2 linked regions of the Alloacidobacterium dinghuense genome follow. The protein of the gene in region 1 interacts with the protein of each later gene in a pairwise test. Links are inferred from orthologs where the notes say so. Each region holds a gene or a part of one and is shown on either strand. Other genes may lie near its edges. The genes, in order: hfq and rho.

Region 1 (15,873 bases):
GCCAAAAGAATGTTCAGTGCCATGACATGCTTTCCAGGATGTTTCTAGTCATCCTTTACACTCCCTGCGCGAGCGAAGCGAGAGCAGGGAGTGAGACTGAGGATGCCTTGGAAGACGATGGACGTGCGGGAACAGCGGGTGCGGTTTGTGGTGGCGGCGTTGCGCCGTGAGCGGAGCTTGAGCAGCTTATGCCGGGAGTTTGGCATCTCGCGTCCAACTGGGCGGCTGTGGGTCGAGCGCTATCGGGCTGGCGGGGTGGAAGCCATCGCGGAACGCAGCCGACGCCCCCTGCACAGTCCACAGCAGACCGCGCCGGAGGTGGAAGGGCGTGTGATCGAGCTACGCCTCCGCTATCCCGACTGGGGTGCGCGCAAACTGCAGGTATTGCTCGAGCAATGCGGGACACGTTTGCCCGCAAGCACCATCCATCGCATTCTGCTGCGCCATCAACTGGTGCGCCCCGAGGACCGGCATCGCCCCGCGCCCAGGCGCTTCGAGCGGGCCGCGCCCAACGAGCTGTGGCAGATGGATTTCAAGGGTCCCAAGTCGTGGCACCAGCCGATCGGACCGCTTTCCATCCTGGATGATCACAGCCGTTATGTGATCGCGCTGGAGGCGGTGGGCAGCACCCAGGCCGAGCCGGTCCGTGTGCGGCTGGAGCATGCCTTTCAAGAGTGCGGTCTGCCCGAGGCCATGCTGATGGATCACGGCGTGCCCTGGTGGAGTTGGGCCGGACCACAGGCGGCGACGACAGGACTGGCGCTGTGGCTGATCAAACAGGGCATACGCCTCTGCTGGAGCGGCATCGGGCATCCGCAGACGCAAGGCAAGGTGGAGCGCTTTCACGGCGCGCTGGAACGCGCGCTCACCCGGCGTGGACTGCGTGGCCACGCGCCCCAGCAGTGGCTGGACCGCTATCGCTGGGAGCACAACCATCTGCGTCCGCACGAAGCCCTGGGCATGCAGACTCCAGCCAGCCGCTGGCGCCCCAGTGAGCGGCGCTACGATCCCAACCCGCCGCGCTGGCAGTACCCCGAGGGAGCCTGGGTACTGAAGGTCGACTGTCAAGGCAAGCTGGAGATCGCCGATACCAAGTGGCGCATCGGTCGCGCTCTGGCCGGTGAATGGGTGCAGATCCTCCCTGTCGAACAGCGGCTCCAGGTCTATTACTGCAACACCCTGATCCGGGAACTCGATCCCGCCATCCAACGCTCGACGATCGTCGAGCGTTGGATACCAGCTCAAAACCCTCGACCCTAACTGGAAAGAATGTCCAGAGACAAACTGCAAACGATGTCGTGTAACTTGACAAAAAGAAAGCTTGAGTGAGCCAATCCCCGGCGGTCAAACTGGCGATCGAGGACTTTGATCGCGAATTCCTTGGAATAGCTGCGTGTCGTGAATCGGCCGTCATCGCTGAGATTCTTCGCTACGACTACGGCTCCGCTCAGAAATGACGGCGAACTTTCGGTGTAGGCTCTGATGAATTGCTTAGCAGGGCTGAGTCTTAGACTGGCTCTCTTTCGTATTAAAATTAGATGAAATCGGTTTGTCCGGTGAGGGTTGCAATTTTGCGACGCAAACCTTGAGCGGCACATCGAAGAAATAGGGTTGCAACATCCCCGTGGGTTGGGCGGCATCGCAGCGAATCCACTGCAACCGTGATTGCTTTCAACATCCCCGTCCACATTTGGACTGAAGGCGGAAAAGGGACTTGAGCGTATTTGTTGAAGAAATAGTGTCGGCCCCTGCTGTTGAGCAGGACGTTTGTTCTCTGGATAACTACCTGGCGCAGCCTGACCACACCATAGACGGGCGGATTGCGGCGGCGCGCGCGAAGCTCGGCAAGAGCACGATTTTGCTTGGGCACCACTACCAGCGCGATGAGGTGATCCGTTTTGCGGATTACACGGGCGACTCCTACAAGCTTTCGAAAATTGCCGCGGAGACGGAGGCGAGGTATCTCGTTTTTTGCGGCGTGCATTTCATGGCGGAGAGCGCCGATGTGCTGGGGCGTCCTGACGATCCTCCGGGTACAGGTCAGCAGGTGATTCTGCCTGATCTGAATGCCGGCTGTTCGATGGCTGACATGGCGGAGATTGGGCAGGTAGAAGACTGCTGGGACTCGCTGATGGCGGCTGGCTTGTCGCCTGCAGATATTCTGCCGATCACGTATATGAACTCGACGGCGGCGATCAAGGCTTTCTGTGGCGAGCGCGGCGGGTTGGTGTGCACTTCATCGAATGCGGGCAAGGCGTTTGACTGGGCCTTTGCGCGCGCGGAGAAGATTCTGTTTCTGCCGGATCAGCATCTGGGGCGCAATACGGCGTTTGCGATGGGGATTCCGCTGAACGAGATGGTGGTGTGGGATCCATACCAGATCAATGGCGGGCTGACGCCGGCGCGGTTGAAGGCGGCGAAGATCATTTTGTGGAAAGGGCACTGCTCGGTGCACCAGCGCTTTTTGCCGGAGCATGTCGAAAAAGTTCGCGCGAAGTATCCAGGGATAAAGGTGGCTGTGCATCCGGAGTGTCGCTGGGAGGTTTGCCAGAAGGCCGATGCTCTCGGTTCTACAGAACGGCTGATTCATCTGGTCGAGAGCGCGCCTGAGGGATCGATGTTTGCGATTGGCACGGAGATCCATCTGGTGAACCGGCTGGCGAAAGAGTTTGCGGCGAAGGGCAAGCGGATTATCACGCTCGACGATACGGGCTGTTTGTGTACGACGATGTACCGGATCAGTCCGCAGCACCTGGCGTGGGCGCTGGAGAATCTGGTTGAAGGCAGAGTCGTCAATCGGATTCAGGTGCGCGAGGATGTGAAGCGCTGGTCGCGCGTGGCTCTGGATCGCATGCTGGAAATTCGGGCTTAAAATGAAGGCATGAAGACCTTCAGCCTCGATGAGGCGCAATCGCTGCTGCCGGTGCTCGAATCGCTGCTGAAGCGGGCCATCGAGGGCAAGAAAAGCGCGGAGGAGAAAGAGGCGGAGCTGCATGAGTTGCGGCAACGCATCTTTCTCTCGGGCGGCATGATGGTGAATGTGATCTCTGCGACGCGCCAGCGGGCGGAGATCGACAAATTTGTGCAGCAGGCCAAGGACGCTGTGGCTGAGATTGATTCGATCGGCGTCCAGGTGAAGGATCTCGAGACTGGGCTGCTGGATTTTCCGCACATGATTGATGGAGAGATTGTCCTGCTGTGCTGGAAGATGGGCGAGTCTCGGATTGATTACTGGCATACGGTGGATGCGGGGTTTCGCGGGCGCCAGCCGATTGATGAGCGGTTTGGGCGGAGCAAGCCTGAGCGGCCGAATTGATTCAGTTACCTCTCCAATTATCGAGTTAACAGCGGTTTTTGACCAGCCAGGATCGCTGAGATCCTTCGTCCCCTTCGCAAGCTCAGGGTCTCAGGACGACGACTCTGTGGAACTTTGACAAACGATAATTATTATTGTTTAATAAGAAATGTGAACACGGTTGAGGCGCAGGAATTTCGTGAGATGTGCGAGAACGCTGGGCTTGCGGTGACGCATCAGCGGCATGTCATTTACGAGATTCTTAAGAATATGCACGGGCATCCCAGCCCGGAAGAAGTGTATGCGCGCGTGAAGCGCAGAATTCCGTCGATCTCACTTGCGACGGTTTACAAGAATCTTCATCTATTTATAGAGAGCGGAATTTTTCACGAGGTGAGCTTGCATCATGGCTCGCTGCGCGTGGAAACGAATCACAGACCGCATCATCACCTGGTTTGCACGCGGTGCAAATCGATTTCAGACATCGATGCAAAAGAGCTAGGGCTGGCTGCGAAGCATGGCAAGCTGCCCGGCGGTTTTCTTGCGCAACGCTATGCAGTCGATGTGTTGGGGCTGTGCGCCGAGTGCCAGCGGAAGGCTGATTAGAGTTTTGTCTTAAAGCGTATTTGAAATTCGTCTGGCTAAGAGCCTTGCGGAAATTCCCGGAGCTAAAGCCCTTAGATTTTTATTCCTGGTTCACCGGCCTAAAGGCCGGTGCTTCCACCCGAAACACTGTTGGAAAATCTTGTTACCATCGTTCATTCATTTTCATAACAACTTACTTAGAGGAGTCATACATGTTAGGTATCGGCGAGAAGTTTCCTATCTATTCGGTCACTGCTACGGTCAGCCGCGATAAAAACAAGGCCTTTGAAACAATCACGAACGAGAGCTATCCGGGCAAGTGGAAGGTGTATTTCTTCTGGCCAAAGGATTTCACTTTTGTTTGTCCTACGGAGATTGCTGCTTTCGGAAAGATCAACAATGAGTTTCAGGATCGCGATACGCAGGTGCTGGGCGGTAGCGTGGATTCCGAATTTGTGCATCTTGCTTGGCGCAACAACCATGATGATCTGAAGGATCTGCCTTTCCCCATGCTGGCTGATGTGAAGCGTGATCTCTGCGAGCAGCTTGGGATTCTCGATCCCGCAGCCGGCGTGGCGCAGCGCGCGACGTACATCGTCGATCCTGAGGGCATCATTCGTTTCGTGTACGTGACGGATCTTTCGGTGGGCCGCAATCCGCAGGAAGTGCTGCGCGTTCTGGATGCATTGCAGACTGACGAGCTCTGCCCCTGCAACTGGCAGAAGGGCGAAGAGACTTTAGTCGCTTAGGACTAGCTTGTAAAACGGGTACGGCTCAGCGATGTGCATGCACATTGAACATCGCTGAGATTCTTCCTCCCTGTGGTCGTCAGAATGACGAGGGAGATAGATGGTCGTCAGAATGACGAGGGAGATAGATGGTCGTCAGAATGACGTGAAGAGTTGGTCGGTCAAGACGATGGGCAGCGGTCGATCTGCAGTCAGGATGACGGGAAAGGATTTGGAAATATGCAATTGGATCAGTTGATTGACGGGCTTCCGGTTTATGCGAAGGACCTGAAGCTGAATTATTCGAGTCTTGTGCGGCAGAATCAGGAACTCACTCCGCAGCAGCTTTGGGGTACGGTGGTGGCGAGCGCGATTGCCACGCGCAATCCTGAGCTGACGGAGGCGGCGCTGGAAGAGGGTGCAAAGCAACTTTCGGCGCAGGCGCTTGATGCGGCGAAGGCTGCGGCGGCGGTGATGGGGATGAATAACATCTACTACCGTTTTCTTCACCTCACTTCGAACGAAAAGTACTCGACCTTGCCATCGCGTTTGCGCATGAACGTCATGCGCACGCATGGCGTCGATCACAACGACTTCGAGCTATGGTCGCTGGCGGTGTCGGCGATCAACGGCTGCGGCAAGTGTGTGGATTCACACGAGAAAGTTGTTCGCGAGAAAGGCGTAAGCGAGGAGACGGTGCTGGCAGTGGTGCGTGTCGCCTCCATCGTTCATGCGATCGGGGCTGTTCTCGATGCGGAGCGCGTGGCCCAGCCGGAGGCTGTGGCTGTTTAGCCTTGTTGTTTGCGTGGTCAAGGTCCGCTGCGGCGGGCCTTTTTCTTTTGTGCTATGGAAATTCATCGTCGCGCGATGTCGATCGGGGTCTCTCCTCAATTTGGACGGTAAGTGAACCGGACAACCCGGTTCTTGGCATGGCACTCCTCGGTGTTTTCTAAACAAGCTGGATATAACTCCCCCCATGGCACGGCCAGCACGATCCGATCCTCCGCAATTCCCTTGCGTATCATCACTTGTCTGACCCACCACGCTCGTTCTCCCGAGAGTCTCAGATTGTAGGCCTCGGTGCCCGTCGCAGAGGTGTAACCGTCGATGAAGAAGCGATCACTTGGATGATCCTTCAACCATTGGATATCGGCATTCAACGCACTCTCGTCCACAGCATGGTTAAAGCGATCATGAGCAAACCTGATTTCGTGCATGTTTGCGTTGAAGGCTTCCTCCTCGGGACCATAGAGAGCCACCATTGGTTTTGACCAGAAATCAACCCAATAGGCATCATCCGTGAATGCTTCTGAAGGACCTTCTGCAAATAGCGGGACACTGGTCACGAGGAGCATTGTGACCGCAACGAGAGCATGTCGATATCTCACTGGTGTAACCTCCGTTCGGTTGCTATTGCCGCATCGGTGGAGATGATAGCCCCGTGCTTGGTTCCAGGAAACTGTCATTTCGGACAGGCTGTCCATTTTCCCATCGTAAAGACGGCCCAACCTAATGAACTCGGAAATTTCAGTCTGAGGTGCCCGGTAGTGAACGATTGCAAGCAGGGCGACAGGCTCATTGAGGCTCGTCCGCACCTGCGGCCCGCAATTTGTCGTGTCGTCGGGCTATCCGGAAATAACGCTGCCTAGCCTCACCTACCAGTAGCATTTATGAGTTAGGTAGTTTCTAGGGTTTTCCGTTTGGAGTCCAGGTTGGTTTCCAGTCGGTGTCGGAGAGCCATTGGATGGGTTTGACCATTGAAGAAATCACGGTGGTCATGTAGGGGATGTCGAGTTTGCTGATTTCGTCGCTGGGCTGGTGGTAGTCCTTGTGCAGGTTAAAGCTGGAGACGGTCTGGGCGACGATGCCCCGTTTGGCGAGCGCGAAGTTGTCGGAGCGCTGGAAGAATTTCTGGTCGGGGTGCGGGTCGCCGACGAGGTGCGCGCCGTGTTTTGCGAGCGTGGGACCGAGATCGGAGCGTTCGTATCCGGTGAGCCAGAAATTGCCTGCGGGGACGGCCGGGTCGGGGCGGCCGATCATTTCGAATTCGAGATTGGCGACGATGTGGTCTAGCGGGACGGGCGGGTGGTCGATGAAGTAGCGGTTGCCGAAGCCGCCGAGTTCTTCTGAGCCGAAGAGGGCGAAGACGATGGTGCGCCTGGGGCGCTTGCCCTGGCTGAGGGTGCGCGCGAGCTCGATGACGGCGGTAGTGCCGGAGGCGTCGTCGTCGGCTCCGTTGTAGATGGAGTCATTGTTGACGGCGGGGCCGATGCCGAGGTGGTCGAGGTGCGCGGTGAGCAGAATGGCGTCCTGCTGCGTCTTAGTGTCGGAGCCACGAAGAACGGCTACGGCGTTCCACGTTTTGGTGCGGGGCGTGTCTTCGTACTTTGCCAGGCGCTGCTGGATGCGATCCGGCAGCGGGTTGGGCAGCGGAGCTTTCTGAATGAAAGTGCCGTTGTCGCCGCCGGGTTCGAGGCCGAAGCTCTGGAACTGAGAAGCGGCCCAAGTGGCGGCGATGTGCTCGTCGCGGGTGGCGCTGCCGCGTCCGTGGAGTTCGTCGGACGCGAGAAATTCTTCGTCGGCGCGGACGCATGGGTTGCAGAAGGTTGAACGATCGGCGGCGCTGGCGACGCGACAAAAGGGTGAGAGCAGTGATATCACCAAGACAAGGCGAAAACAGAGGCGCATAAGGGTAAGCGCAGTATATCGAAGAAGAAATAGCGCTTTTTCGCAGAACTGTTCTCAAACCATGGAGCATGAGAACGAGAGAGAGTCGAACGCAGTGAGAGTTGGATTGAAGTCAAGGTTTCTCCCTTTGTTGTGTATGGCTGGCCTGCTTGCGTTGTCGTCGTGTGAGACGGGGAAGTTTTTTCCGCCTCCTTGTAAGACCAACTGCAACCCGACGAGCAGCGGGAACTTTATTTATGTGGCGAATTCGTCGACGAGCGTAAGTTCCGTAGCGGCCTTCACGATTAACAGCACTCCGGCGGTCGCGGCCTTGAACGGTTCACCGTTTGCTACGGGCCTGCCACCGAATGCGCTGGCGGTGACGCCCAAAGACACATTCTTGTATGTGGGAAGCGTTTCCGGGGGCATCTACGCATACACGATCAACTCGGATGGGACTCTGACTGTAGCCAACAACGGAAGTCCAGTGGCCACGGGCGTCAGCCCGATTACGATGAAGATCGACCCGACGGGGCAGTGGCTGATTGCCGCCGATCTAAGCCCTGCAGTGTATGTCTTTGGCATCAATGCCAGCACCGGCGCTTTGACAACGCAGGGAAATGCGCTCGCGCTCGATACGGGAACCACGACGAACCTGATCATCACGCCGAATGGACTGAACGTTTTTGTCTCGCTGGGGACAGGCGGCGTGGATATTCTGACGTTCAATACCACGACTGGTGTGATTACCAAGCTGAATCAGATCCTGCATCCCACCGCCTCGACGAATGCCGACTTCGGGCTGGCGAGCGACCCGAACAGCAAGTATCTCTTTGTTACCGAAACGGGGATCAATTCACTTCGCGTTTTGAACATCAATGCCACAGGCACCATCCTTACAGAGCTTTCTACCTCGCCGGTAAAGACTGGCCTCGGGCCGTCGCAAGTCATCGTCGCGGATGGAAGCTATGTGTACGTAACCAATCGGACGGATGGAACGATCAGCGGCTTCACGCTGGTGGCGAACGGGTCGCTTACGCCTCTGACTGGTTCGCCGTACACGACGGGCACGGCCCCGGTCGATATTGTCGAGGATAAGACCAATACCTATCTTGCGGTAGCGTGTGTAGGAGGGAATCCTGATATGCAGGTGTTCACCATCGACACCACGACGCCGGGTAAGCTCGATCCGTTTGCAAGCCTGACTACGGGGGCTGATCCTACGCTGGCGAGTGCTATCGCGGCTACGCATTGATGGTTAGGATGGGGCACTTTTTCCGTATGGGATTGGCAGTAGACTTACCCTCATGGCGACGCCCCACTATCGACAGCAGCGACAGGCGGTACGGAGAGATCCATTCAGGGAACGCGCTGAACAATTCTGGCAACGCGTGACTGAGGGCATGGAACTCAGCGAGTTGTGGTCACAGTTTCGGAAGGATGCGCATTCGAGCTATCGGCTGTATTCGCAGGAAGTTGACGCCACGCGCACCGCCGGTGTTCCTCACAGCAAGCATTTTTTTCGTGTAGCAAGCGAGTTCTTCTGGGCGATTGTCGAGAAGCTTACCCCGGCTCGTCGCGTCCTGCTGCTGGCGGCGTTGATTCTTGTTATCGTGCCCGGCGGCGAATGGACCTTCTCGACGAGGTCGCATGAAGTGAAGATTTTTGCTTTGGATTTTCACTTCTATGGCGGGCTGCTGATGTTTGCGCTGCTCATCCTGGAAGTCGGAGACCGGGTGGTGATGAAGCGGGATCTCCAGATCGCGAAGGAGATTCAGGCATGGCTGCTTCCCTCCGAACCGCCGCTGGTGCCGGGTTTGGAGATTGCATTTGCCACGCGTCCGGCGAATACCGTGGCTGGCGACTATTACGATGTTTTCGCGCGCGCCTCAGCGGAATCAGAAAGGAGCCCCACCTTTCTCATCGCCGTAGCGGATGTTGCCGGCAAGAGCGTTCCGGCTGCCATGCTGATGGCTACGTTCCAGGCGAGCCTTAAGACCCTCAGCACAACTCCTGGGTCGCTGGTGGAACTGGCGAACCGGATGAATCGCTATGCATGTAGCAACAGCCAGCGCGGCCGACGGTTCACGACGGCATTCATCGCGGAATATGACACGGTGTCACGGCGTCTGACGTATGTAAATGCGGGGCATAACAATCCGATTCTGCGGCGGAAATCGGGCGCGATCGAACGGCTTGAAGCAGGCGGGATGCCTTTCGGGATTATGGAAGACGCGGCATATCAGTCGGGAGAGCGAGTAGTGGAGGCGGGTGACTGGCTGGCCATCTTCACCGATGGGGTTGTCGAAGCGGAGAATGCGGCACAGCAGGAGTACGGCGAAGTGCGCTTCATCACGATGCTGCATTCGGGAGTGATGCTGGCTCCCTCGATGCTGTTGAACAGTGTCCTTGCTGATCTCGATCGCTTTGTCGGGAATGCACCGCAGCACGACGATGTTACATGCGTGCTGATGCGGGCTGTCTAGCTTCTCTGGGATCGGTTTGCGTTGCCGCGGTCTTACCGGCCCATGATCGTTATAAGCGGATCCGGTCAGAGGCGTATCACTGAATTTCCTTTCGACCCGAAACGCGGCGAGTCTACACTGATTCGAGTATTGGGCAGTAGTCAGTATCGGTAATCAGTCTCATCCGCTTCTCAGGAGGACTTAGCCGTGGCCACCGAACCGCCCCTTTCCGATAACCGGTACTACATACGTCGCGCCCTCGAAGTTGCGATCCATGTCGGCCTGCTCGTGCTTCTTACGACAGCCTGCCTGCTGATTCTGCGCCCATTTCTTCCGCTGGTTGCGTGGGGCATCATCATTGCCATCGCTACATTTCCTGCTTACAAAAAGCTGCGGAGTCTTTTAGGCGGGCGAGGGACGCTGGCGGCGGTTCTTTGCACGCTGGCGTTTCTGGCGGTGTTGATTGTTCCGGTCGCGTTGTTGACCGACACACTGATCAGCGGCATTCGTGGTTTGACTGCTCAGGTGAGAGCGGGGAACATCAGTATTCCTCCACCGCCTGAAAGTGTGAAAGGCTGGCCGCTTGTTGGTGCGCCTTTGAGCCGCGTGTGGGACATGGCTTATACGAATTTGAGCGGACTGCTGAAGAGTCTCACTCCACAGATTCGCGAGTTTCTTCCCAGGCTTCTCCACACTTCTGCTGGAATTGGTCTGACGGTTGTGCAATTTATTCTTTCTATTGTTGTTGCCGGGGTTCTGCTGGCGAATGCTTCGGGTGGCGTTTCCGTCACGCATCTGTTGGCCGCCCGCCTTTTTGGGGATCGAGGCCCTGAGTTTGAGGAATTGGCGGGATCAACGGTACGAAGCGTCACCAATGGAATTATTGGCGTTGCCGTGATACAGGCGGTGCTTGCCGGGATCGGGTTCCTGGTGGCGGGATTGCCCGGTGCTGGATTGTGGTGTCTGGTCTTCCTCTTCGGTTGCGTGCTTCAGATTGGAGGCATTGTTCTAATTCCCGCAATCATTTACGTATTTGCGATTGCCAGCACGACCAAGGCGGTGGTGTTTCTGGTGTGGTGCGTGATAGTGGTGCTGAGCGAGCATGTGCTGAAGCCTTTGCTGCTTGGGCGGGGCGTGGCTGTTCCCATTGTGGTGGTTTTTTTGGGTGCGATTGGCGGATTCCTTGCGATTGGCATTATTGGCCTTTTTGTGGGCGCCATTGTTCTTTCGGTAGGCTACAAGCTTCTGCTCGCATGGCTGGAAGGGCCGACCGAGGCGAAGCAGGGAACTTGATGGATGATGGCCCTTGCTCCCTTGGTGCTTATGTGGGAACCGTAACGAGTTGATTCTGTGGAGCGAGCGAGAAAGACCGCGATTCAATGCTATGCTCTGTAAATAGCAGGAGATGTAGTCGCTAACTACCTTCTCTTGTTAAGTGCGCATGGTTTTTCGCTCGTCTCCTCCTCTACTTCTACGTCTACTGCCAGTTTTTTTGTTGCTTGCTGCAATGGGCGGTTGCAATCGTCTGCGCCCAAAACCTGCCGCGGAATACGTGTACGTTGTCGCCAAGGAAACCTTCCTGCGCGATCGCGTGGCTGCCGTGTCCAACCGTGTTGCCAACGTCACGAACGGACAGCGGCTGCAGGTGGTCGAAAAGGGCCGGCGCTTTCTTAAGGTGAAAACGGACAAGGGCGAGATCGGCTGGATCGAGGAGCATGGCGTCATCGACCAGGACGCCTACCAGCAGTTTGCGGATCTGGCGAAGCAGCATGCGAACGATCCGGTGATTTCGACTGCGACGCTGCGCGACGATCTTTACCTGCACGTGAAGCCCGGGCGGCAGACGGATCGTTTTTACCTGCTCCCAGAGAATGACAAGCTGCAGATGCTGGTGCGTGCATCGGTGCCGAAAGATGCGCCGCCGCAGGCTGCTCCCGTTGCTCGCAAGCCAGTCGTGAAGACAGATACGAAGGCGGGGGACAAGCCGGCATCCCCAGCAACTGTACCCACCATTGCTGCAACCCCGTCGCCCCCCGCGGCTCCGGTTGAGCCCCCGGCTCTCGAAGACTGGTGGCTGGTGCGTGATACGCAGGGCCGCGTGGGCTGGATGCTCTCGCGACGTCTCGATGTGGATGTGCCGGATTCGATTGCCGGGTACGCCGAGGGACAGCGTATTGTGGGCGCCTACAAGCTGACGACGGTGAGTGATCCGGAGTCGAGTTTTCCGAATGGGCAGGTACCGGAGTTTGTGACGGTGATGAGCCCGTATAAGGACGGGCTGCCGTACGACTTTGACCAAGTGCGTATTTTTACCTGGAATGTGCGAAAGCACCGCTACGAAACGGCTTATCGGCAGCGGAATCTGCAGGGGTATCTGCCGGTGCAGGTTGGAACGCAAGCCTTTGACAAGATTGGGACGGTGCCGGTGTTTTCTCTAAAAACAGCCACCGACGACACGATCGCAATCGATCCGGCGACAGGCGCGGCTCGGCCTGCGAATCTGACGACGCAGACGTTCCGGCTGGAGGGCGTGATCGTCCGGAAGGTCGAGCCGCCGAGCGCCGCTCCACCACCGCCTCTACCGTCAGTCGCTCCGCAGGCATCGCGGGAAACGGGGAAGAAGGCCGCCAAGCACCACGGAACGCGGGCGAAGCATCCTAAACACCATTGAGGCGGGATCGCCGGATTCGGCGATTTTCCGGCAATTCTTGTCTGATGTAACGAATTTAAGCGATTTGACACCATCAAATACGCTGAATTCTCTGGTTCCACACAACCATCAAGCCTAAAAGGCATCTAAACTCAACTAAGGTGTAGTTTGCCTCGTCGTTTGAGGTGAGATATCTGGCGGGAGAAAGACCATGACGACTTGCCCCGGTCAGTTACAACCTCGTATTGTTCTTTTACAACCTTGCTTCGCCTACGGGCTTTGGCATGAGCTTTAGCATTGCAGTAGTCGAGTCCCACGCAGTGAAAATAAAACAAGAGGAGATCGGCACATGGACAACAAGCCGGCACAGAACATTCAGGACACGTTTCTTAATACGGTCCGGAAAGACAAAACCCCAATCACTATCTACCTGGTAAGCGGAGTAAAGCTGACGGGTAAGATTCGCTCCTTCGATAAATACTCCGTGCTGTTGGAGAACAATAGCCAGGAACAACTGATTTTCAAGCACGCTATCTCGACTGTGGTCAGCTCGCGCTCAGTGCTCCATACCGAACACAGGCCGCCATCGGCGCATACCCCTGGACACCCAGGCGGGAGCGGTGTGGCTGCTGCGGGCCCCTCGGGAACAGAATCACAGAGCGCATAACGGTCAGGATTTCAGGAACGGCGTTTCGTGGATGAGCTTCAGCGCAGAAGCATGAATAGCGCAGAAGAGCGCGCACTGCTGGTAGCGGTGGAGTTCGCCACGCGGCGTTCTACTCTGCCGCCGTCGGCAGTTCTGGCGCGTGATGCGGCGCGCATCTCGGCTGGCATCGAGGAAGCGGATGCCGTGTTCTCTGCGCCCTTAACCCACGATTCTGAATCTTCGCTTGGCGAATTTCGCGAACTGGTGGTCAGCGCAGGCGCGGTGATTGCCGGCGAGGTGACGCAACGGCGACCCAAAGCCGATCCGGCGACCCTTATCGGGAGCGGCAAGGTGGACGAGCTGGCCGGTGTAGCGGCTTCGACGCGCGCCAATGTTGTGCTGTTCGATCACGATTTGAGCCCGACACAGCTTCGAAATCTGGAAGAGCGGCTGCCCAGTCGTGTTCTTGACCGGACGCAGCTGATTCTTGATATTTTTGCCCGGCATGCGCGGACGCGGGAAGGTCAGTTGCAGGTGGAACTGGCGCAGCTCGAATACATGCTGCCGAGGCTGGCCGGGCGTGGGAAATCCATGTCGCAGCTGGGCGGCGGTATCGGGACACGAGGTCCAGGTGAAACGCAGCTGGAGACTGACCGGCGCAAGATTCAGCGTCGCATTGTGCAGGTGAAAGACGACCTGGAAGGAGTGCGCCGAGTCCGCGGGCAACAGCGGCAGCGGCGAGAAGCGGTTCCGGTCCCAGCGGTCGCTTTAGTCGGTTACACCAACGCTGGAAAGAGCACGCTATTTAACACGCTCACGAAGGCCGGCGTATTAGAGTCGGCGCGGATGTTTGCGACCCTTGATCCAAAGCTGAAGGCCATTCAGCTGCCATCGCGAAGAAAAATTTTGCTCTCCGATACGGTTGGGTTTATTCGCAATCTGCCGCATACGCTAGTCACGTCGTTTCGCGCGACGCTCGAAGAAGTGCAGAAGGCGGAGGTGCTGCTGCATGTCCGGGACGCTTCGAGTCCGGTGCGCGATGAGCAGAAGGCTGAAGTGGAAAAGGTGCTGGGTGAGCTCGGCGTGCTGCACAAGCCCCGGCTTGAGGTAATGAACAAGATTGACCTGCTCTCGGACGAAGATCGCGCGGAATTGATTGCGAGCGGGGCAGTTACTACCTCGGGCAAGCTTGGTCTGGGGGTTGAGGCATTGCTGGTGCGGATCGACGCAGAGTTGACGGCTGATCCGGTCATTGAGCAGACCTTTACGATTCCGCAGGCAAAGGGCGAGATCCTTGCTGCGCTGGGCGCCGGGGCGGTGTTGCGTGATCGACAATTTATTGACAACACCGTTCGCATGACAGTCGCGGGGCCGGCGTCATTGCTGGGGAGATACAGGGAATTTCGGGTGGATGCAAGTACGGACCGGACGAGGGGGAGCGGTGGAGATTCCCAGTCGCCCGATCCGTTGGACCCTGAACCGGGTCATAGGTGATAGTTCAAGTCTACGCCGGGACGGGGTCGAGTCAAGCGGTTTTCTGCAGAAAATCGGCCGGGTGTGATACATCTAGAGGGGAAGTGTCCTCCCCTGCGTTGACACTATATTTTTCACTCTGTTACAACCTATAGGTTCCGCAATACCTTCCATATCCAGACTTCCAAGGGCTTAAAGGGCAGCTAAAAGCGCGCCAGAGCGAGTCGCAAGGCGTTGGGAAAAGGTGTGGATAGGGCGGCGGTACGGAGAAAATCAGACTGCCTGAAGGTGAATTTCGAGGTGTTTTCGGACTCGCCTGAGGGTGGTTTCAAGAACCGGCAAAAGGCATGGATGTAATTCTGAAACAACTCGGCGATCTGGTGCTTGGCTCGATTCCGACGATGATCCTTTTCATCGTCCTGGTGCTGGCCTACCGGTTTGTGCTCTTTGGCCCGCTTACGCGTACGCTGGCGGAGCGCCGTGACCGCACGCAGGGGGCGGTCGAACGAGCCGCCGCTGCCATCGCTGCCGCAGATGCGAAATCGCAGGAATATGAAGCCAAGCTGCGGGCGGCGCGCGCGGAGATCTTTCGCCACCGCGAGCAGCTTATTCACCAATGGAATGCCGAGCGCGAGAGGGCACTGGCTTCCGCCCGGCTGGCTGCGCAAGAGCGGGTCCGCTCCGCTGAAAGCGCATTGAAAGCGCAGGCTGCTGAGGCGCATAAGCAGATTGAGGGCTCGACTGAGCAACTCGCCTCGCAAATTCTTCAGGCCATACTTCCGGCAGGCATGGCTCCTGTGGAGAGTGCCCTTTGACGCGTAGCTTGAAGATCAGGTTTGTAACATTCATGGCCGCCCTGGCGCTGCTGGCCGGAGCCGCTCCGCGTGCCTTCAGCCAGGAGCAGCCGGCGCATGCCCCGAACGTTGACTCCCGGTATGAGCACATGGATGCGCCGGAGACCCATGCTCAGGAAGAGCAGTATCGGCATTCGAAGTCGGTGCAGTTTATCGCCAAGGTAATGCATACGGACACGGAAACCGCGGCGAAGATTTTTGAAGATCTCAATTCGGCGATCATCTGGATTGGAGTCATCTGGCTTCTGGTGAAGGTGCTGCCCAAGGCTTTCCGTGCGCGGTCGGAGAAAATTCAGAAAGAACTTGTTGACGCCCACTCGGCGACCGAAGAGGCTAAGAGACGGCTGAGCGCGGTTGAAGCTCGACTGGCCCGGCTGGATTCCGAGATCGAGGCCATTCGCAAGCAGGCCGAACATGACAGCGCCGAGGACGAGAAGCGCATCAAGGCGTCGCTTGAAGAGGAGCGCAAGCGCATTGTCGAGTCTGCCGAACAGGAGATTGAGGCCTTCG
Region 2 (15,997 bases), 5.8 Mb from region 1 along the record:
CCTGCCCTCCGCAAACATCTCCGAAATCGCTTCCTCACGCTTCTTGTTCCAGACCTCTTCAAACCACCGCCGAGCCAAACCCTTCGCATCTTCCGCCATAAAAAATCTCCGCCGAGGAGCTTAGCACGCAAGCCCGACTTCCGCGATGAATCTTCGATCCCTGGCTGAAATTTATTCACTGCAAAACCACGATCAGAAGGTTGTCATCCTGAGCGTAGCGAAGGACCTGCTGTTCCCCACCGATATCCCGCCAAGTCTCGTTATCCTAGAAGTGCGGTTGGATGGAACGAGGTCGAAGCTCGTCGCAAACTTTCTGGAGGAACCCAAGAGAGCAAATGCTTTACCCGATTTCCGTACCAATCCCCAATTCGGCAGAAGATCTGTGCGGGTACATCAATAGCTATGGTGAAGTGGCAATTCCGCCTTCGTATTTAGGGTGCGCTCATTTTTTTGAGGGAGTAGCAGCAGTTGTTGATGGAGAAGGCAGAAGCGGATTTATCGATCGTTGGGGGCGGGTGGAGATTCCCTTTCGCTTTGAAGGTCTGTCCAGATTTCACAACGGCATTTGCGCGATCAATGGCGGGTATATAAACCATGGCGGCGACTGGTTGATCGAGCCGCAATTTCTAGTTGCTAGTGAGTTCTCAGAAGGTCTCGCGTTTGTATCAAGAGATGGCGAAAATTTTGGTTTTATTGATTTAACAGGAAATTTTGTGATCCCTCCAGAGTTTCGGCCATGCCGTCGTTTCTGGGAAGGGTTGGCAGCTGTTTGTATCGATGACCGCTGGGGCTATATCGATACCGTTGGAAGATTAAGAATCCCGGCCGTGTTTGAGGGTAAGCGAGCAACCGGGTTTAGCAACGGCATGGCGGGCGTTCAAATGGATGGACGTTGGGGATTCATCAACCGTGAAGGTATCTTCGTTGTGAAGCCTGAGTATGAAGACGCGAGGCCTTTTGTTGAGGGGCGCGCTTGTGTTCAACAAGGTGGGAGATGGGGCCTTATCGATACTGATGGCAGGCAGGTTGTCGAGTGCAGATTCGACAAACTTGATCGGCTCGATGGAGGAATGGCGCCAGCGAACACCGATGGTAAAGCGGGTTTCATATCCCCCGAAGGGCGCTGGCTGATTGAGCCAACCTTCGACAGATGTTTCCGATTTTTCGGCGATCTGGCAATTGTGCGTCGAGGAAAAACCTATAGCTACATACGTCGAGATGGAGCGGTGGTGTGGACCTCAGAGGTGGGTGCTCTGGTCCAACACCCTCCCGCGCCATTTTTTGTATAGCCATTCCAGTTTTCGCTGATATCACAGAAGAGCACGCTGCTCCGCAGCGCGATGAGGCAGCGCACCCATTCAAGCCTCTTTTGGCTTGAGCGGGGCGGTTCCACCGCGCTATTCTCCCGCCCAGGAGGCACCAATGAAACTCGGCTACGTCATCAAATTCGTCGGCGACATGGATCGCGCCGTGAAGTTCTACCGCGACACCCTGGGTCTGCCCCTGAAATTCCAATCCCCCGGCTGGAGTGAATTCGCCACAGGCGAAACCACGCTCGGACTGCATCCGGCATCCGAGAAGAACCCTCCTGGATCGGTGGAACTGGGCTTCGGCACGCCCGACCTCGAAAAGTTCTACGAAGAGATGCGCGCCAAAGGAGTGCAGTTCAGCATGCCGCCCACAAAACAGGACTTCGGCGGCACACTCGCCCAGTTCATCGATTCCGAAGGCGGACACTGCAGCGTCGGCGAAGGATAACGCGTCCCAAACTTGAATGTTAGGCGCCACCACACTGAACCTTCCCCCTCGATTCTCAGAATACCTGCGCGCGACACAATAAATTCATACAGCCATAACTTTCGCTTGCATCTAGTCGCATAGCCTGATTGCGCATTCGGTTCGTCGCTCAAAATCCCACCCCCTTCACCACAAATCTGGAGGTCGTATGAAACAGTGCATCCCTCTCACGTCGGCACTTCTGCTTGCCGCTTCCATCATTCCAGCCTCAGCCCAATCTCCCAAGGTGGAGAAGGGTTATTCCATCAGCGTCTTCGCAAAGGGCGTTAAAGGCAAATACACCGCGCCCGACTCCATCGCAATTCTTCGCGATCACATCTTCATCGGCTACGGAGATGGTAACGACCCCACCGGCGCCGACGGTAAATCAAACCAGATCATCGAGTACACCAAAGACGGCCGCATCGTTCATATCTATACCGTCGTCGGCCACAATGACGGTCTGAAGGTCGATCCCTATACCGGAAAGCTCTGGGCCATGCAGAACGAGGACGCCAACCCGAACCTCGTCATCATCGACCCCGAAACACAGGAACAGAAGCTTTACACTTTCGCTGCGCCTCCGACTGCAGGCGGTGGATACGATGACATCACCTTCCGCAACGGCGAGGCTTACTTCAGCGCCTCGAATCCGGCCCACAATCCGAATACCTTTCCAGCCATCGTGAAGGCCAAAATCACCGGCAGCACCATCGATGTCACGCCGGTACTTGAGGGCGATGCAACCGCAACAGACGTAGTCACCGGCGACCCGGTAAAGCTCAATCTTCAGGACCCGGATTCAATGACCCTGACCCCTGGAAACGACCTTCTCCTCGACAGTCAGGGAGACTCCGAGCTGGTCCTCGTCCACAGACCCGGAAAAGACAATCAGAGCGCATTTCTCATTCCCCTCAGCTCGCCATTTGGCACTCCGCAGGCCGATGACACTCTATTCATCCCCTCCGATGATGGCTTCATCCTGGTAAGCGACACCCCGGCGAACATCGTCTACAAGATTCGCAAATCTGAATTCGCTCCCGGCACGCCATACACGGCTGCAGTAGGTGCTCCAGACGCCTCGGGCGCAACCGTAGGCTTTGTCGGAATCCTCGATCTCAACTTCGGCGGGCTGACCCCCATTGTTAGCGGACTGCAAAGCCCCCACGGAATGGGCTTCGTGAAAACCCGCAGCGACGAAAGAGAAGAGCGCGAAGAAGAGTGCGAAGACCGGCACGACCACGATGACCGCTAAACATCCCTGATCCGACATACCGCCTGCCATCCTGCCCCCTCTTAAGGGGCAGGATGAGCGGATGTCGGCATGCATAGCCTTCCGCTGGACTGATCCCAGAGAATGCCTTGTCAAGCGAAAAAACTGCTTGGATTTCCCTAACCAACTCATTCCAAAGAGGAAAATCCGCCCTTCAATTTGGCGTGTTTCCTGTGCCAGCCAGCTATAATAGAAATAGAAGCCAAGAAAGACCCGCCTTTGTCTGGGCGGGCTTTCCTATTTCGCCAGCAACTATTTAAGAATCAGATAAATACGCACAAACCAAGTGAATTCAAATAGATAGCGCCATCTCCAATAATCCCGTTTATTTCCATGAATTTACGGATGGGGGTAGGTGTGCCAGCTCCGGAATCTGCACAGAGGATCGGGCTCAAGCCATGTATCATGGCCACCATGCGCGAGCCAGCCTTTCTTATCTGCTCCTGTCTCTTAGCCCTTACCGCGACCGCCCAGCAGACCCATAAATGGGCAGTAGTCCTCCACGGAGGGGCAGGCGTCATCGAGCGCAAGAACATGGACCCGAAGACTGAGGCCGCCTACCGCGCAGATCTCGAAACAGCAATTCAGAAAGCCGCCGACACGCTCGACAAGGGTGGTTCAGCACTCGACGCGATCGAAGCAGCCATCCGCTACATGGAAGATGACCCGCTCTTCAACGCAGGTCGCGGAGCAGTCTTCAGCGCAGCCGGAAAGAACGAACTCGACGCCGCCATCATGGATGGGTCGAACCTCAAGGCCGGAGCCGTCGCCGATGTCACCCACACGCGCCACCCCATCACGCTCGCCCGCACCGTGATGGAAAAGTCGAAGCACGTCATGCTCATCGGCTCCCCCGCCGACGAATTCGCAGCCTCAAATGGCCTGGAGATGGTCGATCCCAGCTTCTTCTTCACCGAGCGCCGCTGGCAACAACTGGTCGAGGAACTGAAAAAAGAGGGCAAGCCGATCCCCCCACGACCTGCCGGAGCGCCGCCCGCCGCAATTGGAAAACCCAGCGCCGACCTGATGTTCCCCGTCGAATCGCCTGATGCCCACAAGTTCGGCACCGTCGGCGTCGTCGCCCTCGACAAGCAAGGCAATATCGCCGCCGGAACTTCAACCGGAGGCCTGACCGCCAAGATGTGGGGACGCGTCGGCGACTCGCCCATCATCGGTGCCGGAACCTACGCCGACAACAGCTCCTGCGCCGTCTCCGGCACGGGAACCGGCGAATACTTCATCCGCCTCACCGTCGCCCGGACCATCTGCGCCCTGGTCCAGTACAAAGGCATGGGTCTTCAGGAAGCCGCCGACGATGTCATCCAGCACCAACTTACTGATCTGAAGGGAGACGGCGGCATCATCGCCATCGACACCAAAGGCGACATGGTCTGGAGCTTCAACTCCCCCGGCATGTACCGCGCTCGCATCTCCGAAGGCGGAAAAGCTGAGATTGGCATGTACAAAGACGAAAAGTAACGAAAAGACAACAGGGATCAAGCGAACGCCTGATCCTTTGTCCACAGGGCGAGGCCGATTTGAATCATCAGGACGAGAATTTCTACCAATTAATGGAGGACGGACCCCGAAAATCTATGAAAAAAAATGTTGACCTTCTGGTACATCGGATTTAACTTCAAAAGTGCTGATTCGATGAAGAAGTGTTGGAAGTGATGCTCTAACTCAGTTTCGTACTCTGCCGTAATCTTTTTCATCCCAGATCCAAGCAGTTGTTTTGGTTTTGGCCCTCGGGGCGGCTTAATGTGTCATGTCGCCACGCGGGAGAAGGCGTTTGCGCCTGAAACTCAGCAGATTTTGTTGTAAACGTGGAGTGGAAACGATACCGCTCCACAAAAAAGCTGAAAAATTAGGTTAAAAAAATTGATCTAAGTCGCAGGTGGTTGCGTCTTAAGAGATGAGATTCCTAAGGAAAGCGGAACGAAATCAACCCTAATTCAGGGCGTTTCGATGACCGACGATCTACGGCCGGATTTATGAGCGCGAAGGATCGTGGAACTGTTTATGAATGAAGGAGAAATACAATGCGTTCTGATCTGATTTATGGGGCATTGACCCACGTTTCCAATCGCTACCAGCTGTGTCAGCTGGCTTCCAAAGCGACCCGTAAGCTGCACAAGCCGAATACGCGTGTGCAGGACACTACGAATGAAGTTATGGCTCGCTTCCGTTACCAGAACCCGGTAGCGGTCACCCCCATCGTTGAAGAGAAGGCAAAGGTTCAGCAGCAGCGCCGCGCAGCGTAAGCCGCGGCCTGCTGTGCAGGCCCTCCCCTCAGTAAAAACTGAAACATTCTGCCATACCAGAGATTCCTTCCATTCAAGAACGGCCTCCCTAAACAACCTACCCACCGCAGGTGACAATGACCATCTCCGAACTAAAAGAAAAAAACATCACAGAACTGAGCAAAATTGCCCGCCAGCTCGAAATTCCAGGCGCGAGCGGACTCCGCAAGCAAGACCTTATCTTCAAGATTCTACAGGCCCAAAGCGAAAAAGAGGGCCACATCTTTGCCGAGGGCGTATTGGAAATTCTGCCTGACGGCTACGGCTTCCTGCGCTCACCGGATTACAACTATCTGCCCGGTCCAGACGACATTTACGTTTCGCCATCCCAGATTCGCAAGTTCGACCTGAAGACTGGCGACACGATCAGCGGCAATGTGCGTCCGCCGCACGAGGGTGAAAAGTATTTTGCCCTGGTCAAAATCGAGGCGATTAACTTTGAGTCGCCGGAAGAGACGCGCAACAAGATCCTTTTTGACAACCTCACACCGCTGTATCCGCAGGAGCGCCTCAAAAGCGAGACCGTGCGTGACAACATCAGCGGGCGCGTGATGGATCTGCTCACTCCGGTTGGCAAGGGGCAGCGTGGATTGATCGTCGCTCCGCCGCGCACCGGCAAGACGATGCTGCTGCAGGCGATCGCCAACTCGATCACCTCGAACCATCCTGAGGTCGTCCTCATCGTCCTGCTGATCGATGAGCGTCCGGAAGAAGTGACGGACATGCAGCGCTCGGTAAAGGGTGAAGTGATCAGCTCGACATTCGATGAGCCGGCTGCTCGCCACGTCCAAGTGGCGGAAATGGTGATCGAAAAGGCGAAGCGCCTGGTCGAACACAAGCGCGATGTGGTGATCCTCCTCGACTCAATTACCCGTCTGGCGCGTGCTTACAACACGATCGTTCCTCCGTCGGGCAAGGTGCTCTCAGGCGGTGTTGATTCGAACGCCTTGCAGCGGCCGAAGCGCTTCTTTGGTGCGGCTCGCAACATTGAAGAAGGTGGCTCGCTCACGATCATTGCAACAGCCCTGGTTGACACTGGATCGCGCATGGACGAAGTGATCTTTGAAGAGTTCAAGGGCACCGGCAACATGGAAATCATCCTTGACCGCAAGCTGGTCGATAAGCGCGTCTTCCCGGCGATTGACATTCAGCGCTCGGGCACGCGTAAGGAAGAGCTGCTGATTCCCAAAGAGGATCTGAGCCGCATCTGGGTGCTGCGCAAGGTGCTCAATCCGTTGTCTCCGGTTGAGGCCATGGAGTTGCTCGTCGACAAGCTGGGGAAAACTCGGAACAACGCAGAGTTCCTCCTGAATATGAACTCGCTATAAACTGGATAAAAGTGAACGGAAGGGCGCGCCTGATAGCGCGCCCTTTCCACTTATATGCGAATAAACTTCAATTTTTCTAAGAGCTTGGCTGCCCGCTGCCCCTTCCAGGGATATGTCAATATTCCACTTTGAAGGTATCAAGCGTTGGCAAGAGGCAAGGATGAAGCTCTGTAATGAAATGCCCTGATTCGACGCTGGGGTTGGCATTGGCTACTGCGTTCGCTTCTTCGGCGTTTGGCGCCTCCAGAATGACCATGGCGACAAGTTCGCCGCCGTCTGTAATTGGTCCCGCGAAGAGAATCCGTCGGGCTTCCGTTTCACGACGAAGAAAAGCGAGATACCGCGGCATTAGGTCTTCATTGCCCTCAGTAATGTTCCATCGTGGACCCTTTTTTAGCAGACAAAGAAAATACGGCTTGAGGTTGCGCGGAATATCGGGGCGCCTTGGAGTGGATGAAGGCATGCTTTCATTATGGCGGATACCTGAACGGCTCTCCGCTACCGCTTCTTTTCACACAATTTCCGATAAGAATGAGGCAAGCTACTGAGGGCGATGAAAACTAGGCTCGCAAATTGGTCTACTCGCCGAAATTTGGCGTGGCAGTGGGCGCTGTCGGTGTGCGTTCTCTGCCTGCTCACTCCTTGTGCGCCTGCTGAGTCTGGTGCGGACGAAAGACTCCAAACAGTGCACACGATCTATGTGGATTCGTTTGGCGCGGGCGCCAATGCGCAGGCTGCTCGCAAGCGTGTGGTGGACAGGCTCGAGAAAGGCGGCATCCATGTCAGCGATAAGTCGGATGGCGCCGACGCCCTTCTGCACGGCAACGCCGTGATCTGGATGACGGGAACGATTTCAAACAATCTCCGTTCGAACAGCTCCAGGCAGACGATGTATCAGGGATATTTGTCAGTCGAGCTCACGGACTCAGCGAAGCGGACATTGTGGTCGTATCTGGCGACTCCGGGGCGATTTCGTACTTCGAACATTGTTGATGACCTAGCCGATCAGGTTGTCGCACGGCTTGAGCGGGAAATGAAGACAGGCATGGCGATCGCTTCGTTGCCTGCTAAGGCCACACCTGAACCCGGAGTTGCTCTGCACGGAGGTGGATCTACATTTCCGGCGCCTATCTATCTGAAGTGGTTCGAGTCCTTTCAACAAACGGCGGGCGGATTTCCGATTTCTTACGACACGATTGGCTCCGAGGCTGGATTAGAACGCTTACGCAATGGAAATCTCGATTTCGCGGCTTCAGACATCCGACCGGTTGAAAGTGCTCAGTCGGAGACCACTTATTTTCCTACCGTGGTCGGTGGAATCGTTCCTATCTATAACCTGCCGGATGCCGGCCACACACTCAATCTGACTCCCCAGGTACTGGCGGATATCTATATAGGTGTCATTCGCAAATGGAATGATCCGCGGATTCGCGAATCCAATAGTGGCGCACGTTTGCCGGATGCTGACATTGCCGTTGTGCACCGTTCTGACGGCAGTGGCACAACCTATGCGTGGACGAGTTACTTAGCGTCGGTAAGTCCTGGCTGGAAGAGCAAGGTGGGCGAGGGCGCCCGCGTCAAATGGCCCGTGGGCAGCGGAGTAGAGGGAAATGAAGGTGTGGCAGAGATGGTGGCGAAGACGCCGAATTCCATTGGATACGTTGAGATGACGTATGCCATCCAGCACCGGCTCAACTATGCCGCAGTGCGCAATCCCGCGGGACGGTTCATCAAGGCCGATCTAGCTAGTATCACAGCGGCTGCGGCGAAGTCGCATGTTACAGCAGAGAACCTTCGCCCTTCCCTTCTCGATTCCGAGGAGAAAGATGCCTACCCCATCAGTTCCTTTACGTGGATTGTAGTGCCGAAAACCGAAAGCGACGCACAGAAACGGGCCGCCATTGCCGGATTTCTGCGATGGATGTTGAGCATAGGACAGAAACAGTGCTCGTCGCTCGGATATGTGCCTCTGCCGCGTGAGGTGGTGGCTCAGGAATTGCAAGCCGTTGACGCTCTGAAATAACGTCAGTTGTTCTGCTCAACAAGGTGATCGCCGGAAAACTTCGGAATGCCGAAATGACCGCGCAGATGCAGCAGGTCAAGCGGACTAAGTGTGCCATTGATAGCAATCAGGTTGATACTGGTTGGGCTGGCCAACATTACTACCGCGCCTTCGACGTTGGTATGTTCGAAACGTATCCACACGTCAGTTCGCCCCAGATTACTCCGATCATGAACGGACTGCGCGGTTACCAGGTGCTTCCAACCGCGATCATGGTACTGCTGACGGACGGCTTCAAGGTTGCCGGGATCGTAGAGTCCCGGCAACGAAAACTTGTAGCAGTGCACTGAGATGCCGTTGAGTTTGGCAACAACGCGGCGCGTATTTTCATCGTCGATGAAGTTGTTGGCCAGAGCCAACATCGTGCGGTCAAAGGTGAAGTCAGTCCGGAAGGACGCACGCTGACCGACGGCATCCATGTTGTGGGGGATCCAATCGTCACTTTGCTGCGCACGGGCAGAGATGCAGGTGACGGTGAACGTAAGCACAAAAAGGGCGCAACTGAAGCGACGGGGAAACATAGACTACTTTTGATCAAACTCTGTTTTGAGAGAAAAGTCTTTGCTAATTCGAAATATTTCTTATGGAAGCCACAATACCGTCGGAATATTGACAGGGACCATGCACATCATTCGATAAACTATCTTTTAAGCGGTTTGCAGTGGTTATGAGTGAACGCCTCTATTATTCCGATTCTTTTCTGACAAACTTCTCCGCCCGCGTGGCAGATATCCGCGAGCTTTCCCGGACAGGAGGACAGTCTGTGTGGCAAGTGGCTCTGGATCGCACGGCCTTCTATCCGACCAGTGGTGGTCAGCCACACGATCAGGGAATGATTAGAGCGACTTCGCGCAACGGAGCAGCCTTAGAGATTCCGGTTATCGCGGTCGAAGAGGATGAGCAGGGCGGAGTTTGGCACCAGACATTGAAGCCGCTACTTGCCGGGACAGAGATTCAGGGGGAGGTTGACTGGGCCAGGCGCTTTGATCACATGCAGCAGCACTCGGGACAGCATCTGTTGTCGGCAATCTTTGCACGGGAAATGCAAGCGACCACTGCATCGTTCCATCTGGGCGAAGCATCATCGACGATTGATCTAGCGGTAGAAACGCTAGCCCATCACAGTCTCGAGCGCGTCGAGCGCATTGCAAACGAAGTAATTGGAGAAGATCGCGCTGTCACGATCTGGAACGTCGATCGTAGTGAAGCCGAGGCAATGCTGGCTGCAGGAAAGCTGCGTAAACTTCCTGAGCGCGGCGGGACAATCCGTCTGGTTGAGATCGCCGATTGCGATTTGAACGCGTGCGGAGGAACCCATGTGCGATCAACCGGGCAGATTGGCGGACTGCTAATTCGCAGTATCGAGCGTGTCCGGCAGAGCATTCGGGTAGAGTTTGTCTGCGGACTGCGCGCAGTGGTTGCGGCGCACCAGGACTTTTCGGTTCTTACACGCAGTGCAGCTTTGCTTTCAATGCCGCGCACGGAAGTCCCGTCAGGAATTGAACGGCTTGTTGCCGATGCGAAGTCGAACGCAAAAGAACTGCATAAGCTCCGCGAAGAGCTGGCGACTTATCATGCGATCCGGCTGGCAGTGGAAGACCAGATTGTGGACCGTCTACGGTTGGTCCGTAGGACGTTTGCCGAGCGCGATGCTGAATATGTGAAGCTGCTGGCCTCACGTCTTGTTGCTAGCGTTCCGCAGACTGTCGCTCTGCTGGTATCTGCGCACCAGGAGCCCTCGCTTTTGGTGCTGGCGCGCAGTGGCGATCTGGACTTTCACGCCGGAAATCTGCTGAAAGAAGCGCTCGTTAGCTTGGGTCTGCGTGGCGGCGGCTCACCTGATCTTGCGCAGGCACATGTGCCACATTTGCAGACCGCGAACTTGTTGGAAGCACTTGCCGCCATGGTGATCGATCGGGTCCATTCATCTGCAGTCAAGTGACAGGATTTACGCGAGCCGCCTGTAAATAGAGTCCGTCTGCGGCTTTGCGAATCAGCATAGCACTGTTAAACTGGAAGGAGTGGTTCCCTCCTGAAAAAGGGGCTATAGCTCAGCTGGGAGAGCGCCTCGTTCGCAACGAGGAGGTCGTCGGTTCGAGCCCGACTAGCTCCACCATAAACACCACTCGATTTTCAGCGGTTTTTCGTCTCAAAGACAATTACGAGAATATAGATTTTCCGCCGTGAGCATCAGCGTGAAAACTTATCAGTCTACAGCCTGCGCGTACAACTACGACCCAGATGATTTCCGAAACAGTAGCGTCGGCTTCAGCGATTCCTAACCCTCGGGCCAACTCATCATCTGCCAGATCCCAATATTCTCGACCTTGTTTATCTCGTGTTCCCGCTCGAGGAGATATTCTCCGGTTGGTATATTTCTGCCGTCGATACTCTGCACATAATTTACGGACGCCGACTTGAATGCCATGCACGGAAGGCCGGCGTGCCGGTTCTGCAGCTCAAAGCGGAAGGAAATGCTATAGACGACATCAAACGTTTCTGATGCATTGCACAATCCGGTCAGCTTAGCCTGCCCTTCGTGTAGTTCTTCCATTTTCTTCATTTCTTTTCCTTCACACTTTGGCGGGAGCGACCCAACTCAGAGGTTGCCAAGTGAAAGGATGATTTCACCGAAATGACTAAAGACAAGACTATCTTTTGGCTAATACGTGTTCTTCAGTCACCATCGCGGGCGACTGCATGGAACAAACATGTTGTTGCACACCGAATGCGCTGTCGTCATGGCAAGTCCGCAAAGACAAAACGTCTCAGTTAGGCTACTCCGCCAGAAGCGGTTCACACATGAACAATAGGCTAGGGCCTTGGGAACGAATGTATTGGGATTTATACTTTTGGCGGAGCCGCTCCAACGCGGTCGTGCGTTGGAAAATATCGCGGCGCTCCTCTCCCTTGAGACCAAACATATTGCGGTAAAGGTTCTCCGTCCCCGGCGTTGTTACTCCATCCGCATCAAAAATTAAACTCATTTCCTGGGCATGGTGCATGGCCTGCACCGCCAGAAGCTTGATTGCATCCGGATGAGGCTTTTGAATCGATCCGTCCAACGAAGAGATGCGGTGTGTTGACATCCAGTAATAGCAACAGTTGCTGTCCCAGATGTAGGCAATCGCGGCATCGTAAGTGGCCAAAGAATCGTTCCCCGCCCCATTTCCAAAATGCTTTGGCTTGGCGGCAATGGCACGTGCCTGTCCACGGGAAACGGCCTCGTCAATCAGGCGCCTCATAACATCCAGAGGCGAATAGCTCTTTTTCCCTCTAGCTTTCAAATTTGTTTCTAAGAAGCGGACGAATTCTGTACCGCTAATATCCACGCAATCTAATTCCTTGCATGCTCGTTTAATGTGTCCGTTATGTTTACTTTTTCGGGTATTCATTACATCGACATCTGTAGGGTGTCGCACATATGTGATCTGAGTCGTGTGCTTGAATCCTGCATTCATAAAAGCGTTCTTGACGAGGTCCGCATAGCTTGCATTCGGATTACAAACGAAATCAATCGAAGCCCATCGGGGCAATTGCTGCAGCAACAGATGGAGTACTTCGGCTTGTTCTTTGCGACTTAATCGCTCGTCAACGACCGGCCCACCGATGTGCGACCAATGAGGGTCGCGGGCATGAAAAAGACCGATCAGGCTTCTCGACAAGATATAGGGTAGTTTTCCAATGATGGTGTCGCCATCGAAGACCCTCAGTTCGCGATAATGCGCGGATCCGCGCGCGATGTTAATCCACCAGTCCTGGTTGAAGATGGGGAGATCAGATTGGTCGATGCCTGCAACCTGTTCCTGTTTGGAATCGATATTCATTGACGCTTTTGAGTGCTCAAATCATAGGTGAGTTGGCTGTTGCATGAAATATCGTAGTCAATTGTATCCTGCATGGCTTTGCAGCCAAATGTCCGGAACAATCAGGGGCGGAAAGTGCTTTCCACTGAGGCTTCACGTCCGGGATAGTGGGAAGCCACGTCTCGTGCGCAACCGGTGAGACGACCATGGATATCAAGTATCAAGACAGATTTATCTTTTCTTAATAATGACTTACAACGAATACTCGGTTGGGCGGACCCAGTTCGCCAGACCCCTGAGAATTTATTTTGCCTCGTTCAGGCTTGTTTTGACGATCGACGCTTTATGCTCTTTCTGGTCATCGTCAAGGATATAGAGTTTGCGTCCGTCGATTGCATATTTCAACTCAGCGCCGACAGTTACGTTCGCCGGCTTTGACCATGGGAAGAGCAATTTCTCGCGTGCGATATAAGTTTTGCCCGCACCCTGAATCGTGTAAACCTCATAGGTATCGATGTTGTCAGCTGTCGTCGCTGTTGTGTTCTGCGAATAATCCGTCTTGCCGTCACTCTTGTTTTTTGCCTGGCCATCCGTCGTGTAGGTCGTCGTGCTCTCCTCTTTGACCTTTTGCTGCTCCGTATCGAGCAATTTTCCACTTTGCCATTGACGGGTCGCTCCGTATGCCAAATTACTGCAAGCAAGAACTACGACGAGTAATCCGAACGCGAAAGATTGTCGCCTCATATCGCCTCCAGAGGGCTTACAGCTTGAAATGGGATCCGGGGAGATCCAATAGTGACTTCACTGAAATCAGCGCGTTTTGATCATCCTATTGACAATGAATGTTGGCAAGACTCTTTCGAGGGATGAAGATCAATCGGGTTATGCAGGCATTAAGCTACCCGGTTACATTTACTGCACATAGATGGAGTATTCTGGCATGCGTGCGGGCAGAGTCCTTTCAAACCCCGCGACGAGGAGCGGTAATGAGTTATCTGTCGAAGGCGATGCTGTTGGCAACTGTAGCGGCGTGGACCGTTGTTCCGGTACTAGCGCAGAAAACTCCCAAGCAGGTGAAGGTTGATCTGAAGACTGCGGATGGAAAAGACGCGGGCACGGCTGTGCTGTCGCAGAAAAAGTCCGGCGTAGAGATCAAGGTTGCCTTGGAGAATCTCCCGCCAGGCGAGCATGCGATTCATATTCATCAGACTGCGAAGTGCGATCCACCTGATTTCAAGTCGGCTGGCGGACATTTCAATCCTGCGGGCAAGAAGCATGGCATCAAGAATCCAGAAGGGCATCACAATGGAGACTTGCCCCTTAACTTGACGGCTGGCGCCGATGGCAAGGTGAAAAAGAGCTTTCTGGCGTCGGACGTCACCCTGGAACCAAATGCGTCGAATTCTGTATTTGCCAATGGCGGAACTTCGCTTGTCGTTCACGAGAAAGCTGACGACATGATGTCTGATCCAGCTGGGAATGCAGGGGCCAGGATTGCATGTGGCGTGATCACACCACCTTCGATGTAAGTCTATTCAGAGACTAATCAAAAACGTGGATCCCCGCCTGGCTTGGCTGGCGGGGACCCTTTTTTGCGGTTCTCTGAATATCTCAGCGGTGACCCAGCTCTTTGGACATGTTGATGAAGTGAGCTGGCTTTGTGAAGTGCTGGCCGGCTTCAACGGCAACTTGTTCGGTACCGGTGACCTGATAGCCGAATTTCTGATAGATCGCCCGCAGCTCTTCGCGTAGGTTGACAATACGAAGGTCCATGAACCGGCAGCCGGACTCGCGGGCGAATTCTTCTGCTGCCGTCGTCAATCTGGTACCGATGCCTGAGCGTTGACGGGCCTGATTCGTTGACAACAAGCCCAGATAGGCGCGTTCTCCGCGCAATTCTACGTAAACACTCCCCTGAATGACGCCATCTTCTTGGAACAACATGAAGCGGCCCTTTTCATAAAGGCGCGATACTTCTTCAAGAGTGATGCGGTCGCCCGCCTTGAAGAAAAGCTCGACAGAAAATGCCTGATTGATAAGCTGCGCGATAGCCGGCAGATCAGCTGCATTGGCAAAACGAAGTTCCATGCATTGAGTATCGCAAAATGCGTAGTTATGCAGGATTGATTGGTTTAGCATCATGATCAACCCGGCAGACCGCGAGGCGTGACAGTGGGAACCTTCTTGCAGGATTTGCGATTTGCAGCACGGCAATTGTGGAAACATCCGACATTTACCATAACTGCGATTTTGACGCTCGCGCTGGGAATTGGTGCGAACACGGCGATTTTTACTGTCGTTCAGTCGATTCTGCTGGCGCCTTTGCCGTATGTGGATCCCAGCCGAATCGTGGCGCTGGACACCAATTGGACAGACAGCGGACACGTAAGCCGCCGCGTGACTGGGCCGGACGCTGCCGATGTGCGCTCGCAAGCGCACAGTCTGGAAGCTCTGAGCATGTATGAAGGTGGCGACATGGGCGTGACGTTAAAGGATCACGCGGTATTTAGCCGTGTCGCTGGAGTCGATGTGAATTTTGAACGGGTCTTTGGACTGACTCCTATTGCTGGACGGCTCTTCAGCGATAGCGAAGCGCATCATGCGGCGCTGGTGAGCGATCGGTTCGCGCGCGACAACTTCGGCAGCGCCGAGGCGGCTCTGGGACAGACGCTTCGCATCGAAAATGAGACGCTGCAGATTACCGGCGTTATTCCTGGAAGCTTTGACTTTCCAGAGAAGACTCAGGTCTGGTTTGCACTTCCGCTGCAGCCCGAGTCGACGGAGCGGACAGCTTTCAATTACAAGGCAATCGGGAAGTTGCGGGCTGGAGTTTCTGTAGACGCGGCGCGCTCGGAGTTGGGAGCGATTTCGCAGCGGCTGCAGGCGGCATATCCGGATGCAAACAAGAACAAGCAGATGATGGTTGTGCCGCTGCAGGAGGAACTGACAGGCAAGGCACGTCCCATGCTGCTGCTTTTGTTTGCAGCGGTAGGGATGATTCTGCTGATTGCTTGCGTCAACGTGACGCATCTTGAACTGGCGCGGTCGATTGAGCGGCAGCGTGAGCTGGCGGTGCGTACAGCGCTGGGGTCGTCGCGCTGGCAACTGCGGCGGCTGGTGATGGCTGAAAGCCTGTTGATTTCGCTGGCGGGAGCGGCGTTGGGGATTGCCCTGGCGGTTCCCGCAGTGCGGACCTTGGTGGCCATGGCTCCGGTGGGTCTGCCGCGCGCGATGGAGATCCATCTGAATGGCTGGGTGCTGGCGTTTACGCTGGGGCTTTCCCTGCTGACTACGGTTGCGGCCTCGTTGGTGCCGGCGCGGAAGGCAGCAAAGGTCGATCCATCGGAAGCCTTGAAGCAGGACAGCTCGCGTGGTCTCGCCGGACGCAGTGCTTCGGCTCTGCGGAGTGGACTGGTGGTGGCGGAAGTGGCGGCTACGTTTGTGCTGGC

What was found.
Region 2: the proteins of hfq (region 1) and rho interact in binary tests that used the Escherichia coli proteins (3 or more experiments, as listed by UniProt). The link is inferred for Alloacidobacterium dinghuense from one-to-one orthologs.

Annotation. Positions count from the first base shown.
Region 1 is NZ_CP060394.1:5,856,105-5,871,977, forward strand. The notes cover bases 11,680-14,398. They hold hfq (RNA chaperone Hfq), read left to right. Parts: upstream 11,680-12,739; coding sequence 12,740-13,057; downstream 13,058-14,398. Other genes in these bases: H7849_RS24680 (SH3 domain-containing protein), read left to right, coding at 11,680-12,411; hflX (GTPase HflX), read left to right, coding at 13,109-14,398. Also shown: H7849_RS24625 (IS481 family transposase), read left to right, coding at 118-1,260; H7849_RS27170 (hypothetical protein), read left to right, coding at 1,326-1,457; quinolinate synthase NadA, read left to right, coding at 1,715-2,872; H7849_RS24635 (DUF2203 domain-containing protein), read left to right, coding at 2,882-3,316; H7849_RS24640 (Fur family transcriptional regulator), read left to right, coding at 3,467-3,901; H7849_RS24645 (peroxiredoxin), read left to right, coding at 4,093-4,629; alkylhydroperoxidase, AhpD family, read left to right, coding at 4,849-5,400; H7849_RS24655 (OmpA family protein), read right to left, coding at 5,496-5,963; H7849_RS24660 (M20/M25/M40 family metallo-hydrolase), read right to left, coding at 6,295-7,296; H7849_RS24665 (lactonase family protein), read left to right, coding at 7,535-8,530; H7849_RS24670 (PP2C family protein-serine/threonine phosphatase), read left to right, coding at 8,583-9,761; H7849_RS24675 (AI-2E family transporter), read left to right, coding at 9,948-11,033; more of H7849_RS24680, read left to right, coding at 11,248-11,679; more of hflX, read left to right, coding at 14,399-14,530; H7849_RS24695 (F0F1 ATP synthase subunit B), read left to right, coding at 14,857-15,324; H7849_RS24700 (F0F1 ATP synthase subunit B), read left to right, coding at 15,321-15,873. UniProt on the Escherichia coli protein: RNA chaperone that binds small regulatory RNA (sRNAs) and mRNAs to facilitate mRNA translational regulation in response to envelope stress, environmental stress and changes in metabolite concentrations.
Region 2 is NZ_CP060394.1:106,393-122,389, reverse strand. The notes cover bases 4,712-7,554. They hold rho (transcription termination factor Rho), read left to right. Parts: upstream 4,712-5,429; coding sequence 5,430-6,680; downstream 6,681-7,554. Other genes in these bases: pstS (phosphate ABC transporter substrate-binding protein PstS), read left to right, coding at 7,234-7,554; H7849_RS00485 (YciI family protein), read right to left, coding at 6,796-7,143; H7849_RS00495 (DNA-directed RNA polymerase subunit omega), read left to right, coding at 5,092-5,313. Also shown: H7849_RS00520 (ester cyclase), read right to left, coding at 1-99; H7849_RS00515 (WG repeat-containing protein), read left to right, coding at 336-1,289; H7849_RS00510 (VOC family protein), read left to right, coding at 1,423-1,758; H7849_RS00505 (hypothetical protein), read left to right, coding at 1,946-3,031; H7849_RS00500 (isoaspartyl peptidase/L-asparaginase family protein), read left to right, coding at 3,455-4,528; more of pstS, read left to right, coding at 7,555-8,703; H7849_RS00475 (hypothetical protein), read right to left, coding at 8,706-9,263; H7849_RS00470 (alanyl-tRNA editing protein), read left to right, coding at 9,410-10,684; H7849_RS00460 (hypothetical protein), read right to left, coding at 11,021-11,305; H7849_RS00455 (hypothetical protein), read right to left, coding at 11,520-12,569; H7849_RS00450 (hypothetical protein), read right to left, coding at 12,852-13,292; H7849_RS00445 (superoxide dismutase family protein), read left to right, coding at 13,535-14,077; H7849_RS00440 (GNAT family N-acetyltransferase), read right to left, coding at 14,160-14,636; H7849_RS00435 (ABC transporter permease), read left to right, coding at 14,721-15,997. UniProt on the Escherichia coli protein: Facilitates transcription termination by a mechanism that involves Rho binding to the nascent RNA, activation of Rho's RNA-dependent ATPase activity, and release of the mRNA from the DNA template.